One region of the Enterobacter sp. UPMP2061 genome, then DNA from elsewhere that is predicted to be linked to it. Evidence: predicted binding sites of a transcription regulator. Region 1 holds the regulator's gene; the other holds the start of a gene.

Region 1 (3,806 bases):
GGCGGCAAAGCGGTGATGGCGCTCACTGCGCTGGCCCCTGAGCGAATTTCCGGGCTGGTGGTCATCGACGTTGCGCCCGTCAATTACGACGTTCGCCGTCACGATGAGATTTTTGCCGCCATCAATGCGGTCACCGAAGCGGGTGTCGCAACCCGCCAGCAGGCGGCTGCCGTTATGCGTGAGCATCTTGATGAGGAAGGCGTGGTCCAGTTCCTGCTGAAATCGTTTGTTGACGGACAATGGCGCTTTAACGTCCCGGTATTGTGGGATCAGTATTCGCATATTGTGGGCTGGGAAACCGTCCCCGCCTGGCCGCACCCTACCCTTTTTATTCGCGGCGGCAACTCCCCTTACGTCACTGATGCATACCGTGACACGCTGCTGGCGCAATTCCCGCAGGCTCGCGCTCACGTTATTGCGGGTGCCGGGCACTGGGTACACGCGGAAAAACCGGATGCCGTCCTGCGCGCCATTCGCCGCTATCTTACTGATACAGCGAATTGATTAAAAAGCCAGCGACCGGAAGACGACGGGCTTCCAGTCGTTGGCGTGTGGATTTGGGTGATGTATGATGGCGCGCTTATCGCCCGGGCATTAGCAGGGCGGCGTGTTTCCCCCGAAGTCTCAGAATCATGGCCAAAGAACAAACGGACCGTACGACACTAGATCTGTTCGCGAATGAGCGTCGACCGGGACGACCGAAAACGAATCCGCTTTCGCGCGATGAACAGCTGCGTATCAATAAACGCAACCAGCTTAAACGCGATAAAAATCGTGGGCTTAAGCGTGTCGAACTGAAGCTGAATGCCGATGCCGTCGATGCGCTTAACGAGTTAGCTGACGCGCGCAACATCAGCCGCAGCGAACTGATCGAAGAGATGCTGATCGCCCAGCTTGAGACGTTACGCGGCAAGGCGTGAGTCAGAAAATCCCCAATATTACCTTTTTCATGTAGCACAGAGTGCAGTCCTGCGTGATAGCTGTTTCCGCAGGGTTGCCTGTTCTGCTATTATTGCCCTTATCCGTGGACAATTTGCGCCACCATACCATTAAGTTTCAAGAGGTTATTTTACTCATGGCAATCATCGGCATTTTCTTTGGCAGTGATACCGGCAATACTGAAAATATCGCAAAAAACATTCAAAAACAGCTCGGTAAAGACGTTGCTGATGTGCATGACATCGCCAAGAGCAGCAAAGAAGATCTCGAGGGCTATGACATCCTGCTGCTGGGCATCCCGACCTGGTACTACGGTGAAGCACAGTGTGACTGGGACGATTTCTTCCCGACGCTGGAAGAAGTAGACTTCAACGGCAAGCTGGTTGCCCTGTTTGGCTGTGGCGATCAGGAAGACTATGCTGAGTATTTCTGTGATGCGCTGGGCACTATTCGCGACATCATTGAGCCACGCGGTGCGGCGATCGTCGGTCACTGGCCAACGGCGGGTTACCATTTCGAAGCGTCCAAAGGTCTGGCAGATGACGATCACTTCGTTGGCCTGGCCATTGATGAAGACCGTCAGCCAGAGCTGACCGCTGAGCGTGTAGAAAAATGGGTTAAGCAGGTTCGTGAAGAGCTGAACCTGGACGATATCCTTAACGCCTGATATCCCTGCGGCGCAACTCCGGTTGCGCCCGTTTTCCAGGTAAAACCGATTAAATTAATTGCTACAAACTTTTAACTTTTTCGCCCAGACCTGTACAATATCCCCCTGGTAAAAAGTGGGTGCCATCGAACAAGTTTGTTGGTGATACCACGTTTTTATAAGCATACTTTGCTTGAGACTTGCAGTTTTCATTTAGCCATGGCAGTTCTATAATGAGACGCATTATCCCAAGTGCATTTTCTGTCACTTCTTCTTTTGAAGTGAATCGTTTAGCAACAGGACAGATTCCGCATGACTGACAACAATACCGCATTAAAGAAAGCTGGCCTGAAAGTAACGCTTCCTCGGTTAAAAATCCTTGAAGTGCTTCAGGGGCCAGACAATCACCATGTCAGTGCGGAAGACCTTTATAAGCGTCTTATCGATATGGGTGAAGAGATTGGGCTGGCAACCGTCTATCGTGTGCTGAACCAGTTTGATGACGCGGGCATTGTTACTCGTCATAATTTCGAAGGCGGTAAATCCGTGTTCGAGCTGACTCAGCAGCATCACCACGATCACCTGATCTGCCTCGACTGTGGCAAGGTCATTGAATTTAGCGATGATTCCATTGAATCACGCCAGCGTGAAATCGCCGCCCGTCATGGCATCCGCCTGACCAACCACAGCCTGTACCTGTACGGTCACTGCGCTGAAGGCGATTGCCGCGAAGACGACCACGCGCACGACGCGAAATAATATCGTGTTCATACTCTGAGCCAGCCGTAAGGTTGGCTTTTTTTTGCCTGAAAAAAGTCCGGTGGCGCTGCGCTTACCGGGCCTACGGGCTGTGACACCGTTGTAGGCCCGGTAAGCGCAGCGCCACCGGGCATAAAGCAACTTATTTATTGTTATTGCGAATCTCGTCCCAGATCTTATCGCAACGCTTCGCCACTTCCTGATCGTTACCGCTTTTCCGCGCCTGGATACAGGCCTGGTAATCCATCACGCGAACATTTTCCTGCGTCGCAAACTGCTCATGCGCTTTCTCTTTTTTCAGCACATTCAGCACGCTCTGGCAGGCTTCAATCTTCTCTGGCGATCCTTGTGCTGTATTGATGCAGGCGCTATACGCCTCCTTCAGACGGGAGTCTTCTTTCTGCGCCTGATCCTGCGCACACGCCACCAGCCCCGATGCCAGCAGCGCAACGATTACCATTTTTTTCATCATATGCAGTCTCCATGCAGGCGGGATTTCGCCCGCCTGCGTATTCATCAGAAGATTGTGAATGGCGCAATGACCATGAATTTCACGTCACGTTCATCCTGGAAGATGTTGCCGTAACCGCCCGCGTAGCTCGGGATATCGGAGTGGTTGTCATACTGGGTGAAGTGCAGTTTGAACATCGTGCCTTTCGCACGGCCCTCCTGAAGGGTGTAAATCGCATCCAGACTGTATGAAGACTCTTTCAGACGGTAATTCGGATCGTAGTAGGCGTCTGGCGTAGCCATATCTGCTGGCTTCGCGTCCCAGGCGTACGCGTAGGACGCACCCACTGCCCAGCCAGGCAGGTTCCAGTTCTTCAGGTCATACATTGCGCCGAAGAAGACCGCCTTTTCGCCGTCGGCGTTGAAGTCAGAGCGGTTATCCCACCAGATATCCAGACGACCATTGGAAGAGGCGTAGGTTGGCGTCATACGTTGCAGGAAGTAGCCCTGCTGCCCTTCTGCCTTGACCCATGTTCCCTCCAGACGTAAATCAACCTGACCTACCTTGTAGCCGAAGGTCAACGCCTGTAACCACGCGGTGCCGTCATAGATATCATTTACGCTGCCATCACTGACTTTGTCGCGCGTACCGTAGAACTGATAGCTGGTGCTCAGCGGGCTACCCGCGATATCAAATTTGTAGCTGGCTTTAGCAAAGTACTGATCGATATAGCCTTCAGCCTGACCAAAAGCAGCTTCCAGCACCAGATCGTTTTTGAAGTCGTACTTCGCCCCCAGCGAGTGGAGATAATCAACTTTGGTTTTTTTATCATTCTGATAGAACTTGTCCATCTCAATGTGCCACGGCGCTTTGTACTCGTTGGTCCACATATAGGAGAAGCTCAACGCCCCCGCATCGCCGTAGTCAAAATTAGCACCGGCTTCCGCACCCTGATAGGTACCTGGCATAAAGCTCCAGTGCGGTGCTAACAGCGTCTGGCCGGTTGGCTGG
Region 2 (3,806 bases), on a different contig from region 1:
GGTTGGGCAGGATCAGCGATTCAAACCCACCCCATGAATAGGCCATGCTGAAGAGGGTAAAGTTATCCAGATAGCTTGCCAGTTCGGCGTCATTCAGGCGCTTTTTAAGAACAAATGAGAACAACCCGCTGCTGCCCGTAAAGTCACGTTGCCAGTATTCGTGGCCCTTGCTGCCCGGCAGCGCCGGATGGTTAACGCGCTCCACCTGCGGATGCAGCGCCAGCCACTGTGCAATTTGCAGGCTGCTTTCGTGATGCTGACGCAAACGCACACCGAGCGTACGGATGCCCCGGCTGGTCATGTAGGCGGTATCGGCATCCACCATCTGGCCCATCAGGTAGGCGTTTTCACGCAATTGATCCCAGCAGCGGGCGTTAGATACCGCCGTACCGATCATGCCGTCGGAATGGCCAATCAGGTATTTGGTCGCCGCCTGAATGGAGATATCGATGTCAAATTCCAGGGCTTTAAACAGCACACCTGCCGCCCAGGTGTTGTCGATCATGATGATCGCTTCCGGCGCTATGCTGCGCACCGCCTTCACGATGGCCGGGACGTCATGCACTTCCATGGTGATGGAGCCGGGAGATTCCAGGAACACAACGCGCGTGTTGGGCTGAATAAGCGCGGCAATACCGGCCCCAATCAGCGGATCGAACCAGCTGGTGGTGACGCCGAGCTTGCTGAGTATTTTGGTGCAGAAGTCCTGGCTTGGCTCGTAGGCGGTATTGGTCATCAGGACGTGGTCACCCTGTTCCACAAACGCCAGAATGGTATTGGCGACCGCCGCCGCGCCGCACGGGAACAGCGCGCAGCCCGCGCCGCCCTCCAGTTCACACATGGCTTCCTGCAACGAGAAATGGGTTAACGTGCCACGACGACCGTAAAACAGCCCGCCCTTCGCGCGATTACGCGTAGCGATTTTTTTATCTTCAACGGTATCAAACACCAGCGAGGAGGCGCGCTGGATCAGGCTGTTGACCGAGCCCTGCGTGTATTTCTTACTGCGTCCTGCCTGCACCAGCGTGGTCTCAAGCTGCTTTTTAGTCATGTTCGCTAACCCTATTTTTATACGTCTGGACGTCCAGACTACCACGATTGTCAGAATGTGCATCCGGATGCTTATCGAATAAGCAGAAAATATTATCAAAAATTCGCATAAGAAATTTTTACTGCGTAAGCGCAAGGAAAGTGAGCGAAAATTACGGCACTATGTAAATACTAATGAGAACTACTATCAATTCGACGACGTTTTGATATTATTACGTTCAGATTTTGTGATTTGCGTCCTGGAGATACAGAGTGGGTAATAATTTGATGCAGACGGATCTCTCCGTTTGGGGCATGTATCAACATGCTGACATCGTAGTTAAGATTGTGATGATCGGCCTGATTCTGGCGTCCGTGATCACCTGGGCTATCTTCTTCAGCAAGAGCGCCGAACTTCTTTCACAAAAACGCCGCCTCAAGCGTGAGCAGAAGCAGCTGGCGGAAGCCCGCTCTCTGGATCAGGCTTCTGATATCACCTCATCCTTCCATGCGAAAAGCCTGACTACCCTGTTAGTGAACGAAGCGCAGAACGAGCTGGAACTCTCCGCAGGCAGTGAAGATAACGAAGGCATTAAAGAGCGTACCGGCTTCCGTCTGGAGCGTCGCGTTGCGGCCGTGGGTCGTCATATGGGCCGCGGTAACGGCTACCTGGCGACTATCGGCGCCATCTCCCCGTTCGTCGGCCTGTTCGGTACCGTCTGGGGCATCATGAACAGCTTTATCGGTATCGCCCAGACGCAGACCACTAACCTTGCGGTCGTCGCGCCGGGTATCGCAGAAGCGCTGCTGGCCACGGCTATCGGTCTGGTTGCCGCTATCCCGGCGGTTGTTATCTATAACATCTTCGCGCGCATGATTGGCAGTTACAAAGCCACACTGGGTGACGTTGCCGCGCAGGTTCTGCTGCTGCAAAGCCGCGATCTGGACCTGAACGCCGCCGTTAAACCGGTACATGCGGCGTCCAAACTGCGCGTAGGTTGATTGTATGGCAATGCGTCTTAATGAAAATCTGGACGATAACGGTGAAATGCATGAGATCAACGTGACGCCGTTTATCGACGTCATGCTGGTTCTGCTGATTATCTTTATGGTTGCCGCACCGCTGGCGACGGTGGACGTGAAGGTGAATCTGCCTGCGTCCTCCAGCCAGCCGCAGCCGCGTCCGGAAAAGCCTATTTACCTGTCCGTGAAGGCCGATAAGTCCATGTTCCTGGGCAACGATCCGGTAACGGATGCCTCGGTTATTCCGGCGCTGGACCAGCTGACCGGCGGCAAGAAAGACACCACCGTCTTCTTCCGCGCGGATAAAACCGTCGATTATGAAACCATGATGAAGGTAATGGACACGCTGCATCAGGCGGGATACCTGAAGATTGGTCTGGTCGGCGAAGAGAAAGCGGCCGCGAAGTAAAACGAAAGCTTTTGCAGCCTTCCCTGCCGGGTGGCGGCGTCGCCTTACCCGGCCTGCATTCCGCAACAATCATTGTTGACTCACACTGAAGGCGCCGTCGGCGCCTCTTCATCAAGCGCTACACAGGTCACGTTTGAAGTTCGGTAATGACCTTCCGAGAGTTTACGGGTCAGGCGCAGGGTGGCTGTCTCGCGTGCCAGCAGGTACTGATAGTTCGCCTCCAGTCGCCCGAGGATCTTCTCTTTAAGCTCAGGGCGCTGTTCAATAATGGCGTTCATCACCGCGCCGTAAATCTCCTCCTTGGCCTGCAAGGCGTAAATCTCCCGACGATTCTGCCATTTCAGGCGCACCAGCGTGGCCGGAATCGAAACCAAATCCTGCGTAATTCGCGTCATCTCGTCATTTTTTATCTTTTTCAGGGCGTCGAGATTCTGCTTTAAGATAAATTCATCGCTTTTCTTATCATCTAAAGTCAAATAAACGTTATTACCGCTGTCATCATTCACGTTAATCTTCCCCCAGGTCATAAAAAATGGGATTGTTTTTTTCACGCGTAATTAAATTAAGCCAAATTTCATTGCCAGCCTCATTTATTTGCTGCGTTTTCTCGGTCATTATTTGACTTAGCGTCTGGGCATCTATTTCCCCTTCGGCCTGTAAATCATTTAGTAGATGAACTAAGGCTTCAATCTTGATGGCGCGAAATAAACGCTCTTTTAAATGGCGATCGTGCTCTTCCAGCACCATATTACGGGATTTGCCGGTGCGTGAAACACCAATTAATATGTCGGCTTCATAGTCGGAGAGTTTTCTTTTTCCTTGAGTGAAATTCGCCTCTTTATCTGCTTCCGTCGAAGGCTGTTCCACAGGCGTAATGTGGTACTTTGCCGGGACAAGATTGTCGGGCAGCATTTTAATTTCCTTTAATTTCAAAAAAGGTGGGGATGGAAAAAGGGTGAGATTCGTTGACAATAACATGAGGCAATTTTAAAATCAAAAAAAATGGAGCCTACCCATGAACAGCATTTTCTTTACGGTCATAACGTTACTATTACTGACCGCTGGCGTGCTTTTATTGATGCAAGAGTTAAATAAAACGAAAGCGTCAAAAGACGTCAGTGAACCGCCGCAGCCTGAATTGATGTCGAAAGAGGAGGGGGAAGATCATTTCTCCGTATTGATGAACGCCGTGACGCCGGTCTGGTACTGGCGGGTAAATCACGAATATATCGATTTTCTCCATGCGACAATTAAGCGAATGAAAATGGCTGAAATTAATGATACGCCCGGCCTGTTCGACGCGCAGCGCCGTTGTAGCGACCTTAATTCGGCGGTTTATAAATAT

Evidence for each region. The regulator Fur, encoded in region 1, represses iron uptake genes when iron is present. The targets are predictions, from matches to a motif close to ATAATAATGAGAACNACTATCAA.
Region 2: a site for Fur is predicted at 1,219-1,241, ahead of exbB (tol-pal system-associated acyl-CoA thioesterase). Genes of this name have one in related genera too.

What each region holds. Positions count from the first base shown of each region.
Region 1 covers NZ_JBSKJP010000001.1:417,616-421,421, reverse strand. Annotated here, with positions in the region: gene ybfF (esterase) at 1-504, shown strand, start outside; gene ybfE (LexA regulated protein) at 633-920, shown strand; gene fldA (flavodoxin FldA) at 1,076-1,606, shown strand; gene fur (ferric iron uptake transcriptional regulator) at 1,898-2,344, shown strand; gene chiQ (ChiQ/YbfN family lipoprotein) at 2,487-2,813, opposite strand; gene chiP (chitoporin ChiP) at 2,861-3,806, opposite strand, start outside.
Region 2 covers NZ_JBSKJP010000015.1:40,653-44,458, forward strand. Annotated here, with positions in the region: gene metC (cystathionine beta-lyase) at 1-1,051, opposite strand, end outside; gene exbB (tol-pal system-associated acyl-CoA thioesterase) at 1,303-2,031, shown strand; gene exbD (TonB system transport protein ExbD) at 2,036-2,461, shown strand; gene ACWKXX_RS20240 (hypothetical protein) at 2,542-2,988, opposite strand; gene ACWKXX_RS20245 (hypothetical protein) at 2,969-3,373, opposite strand; gene ACWKXX_RS20250 (ESA_00282 family adhesion-associated protein) at 3,477-3,806, shown strand, end outside.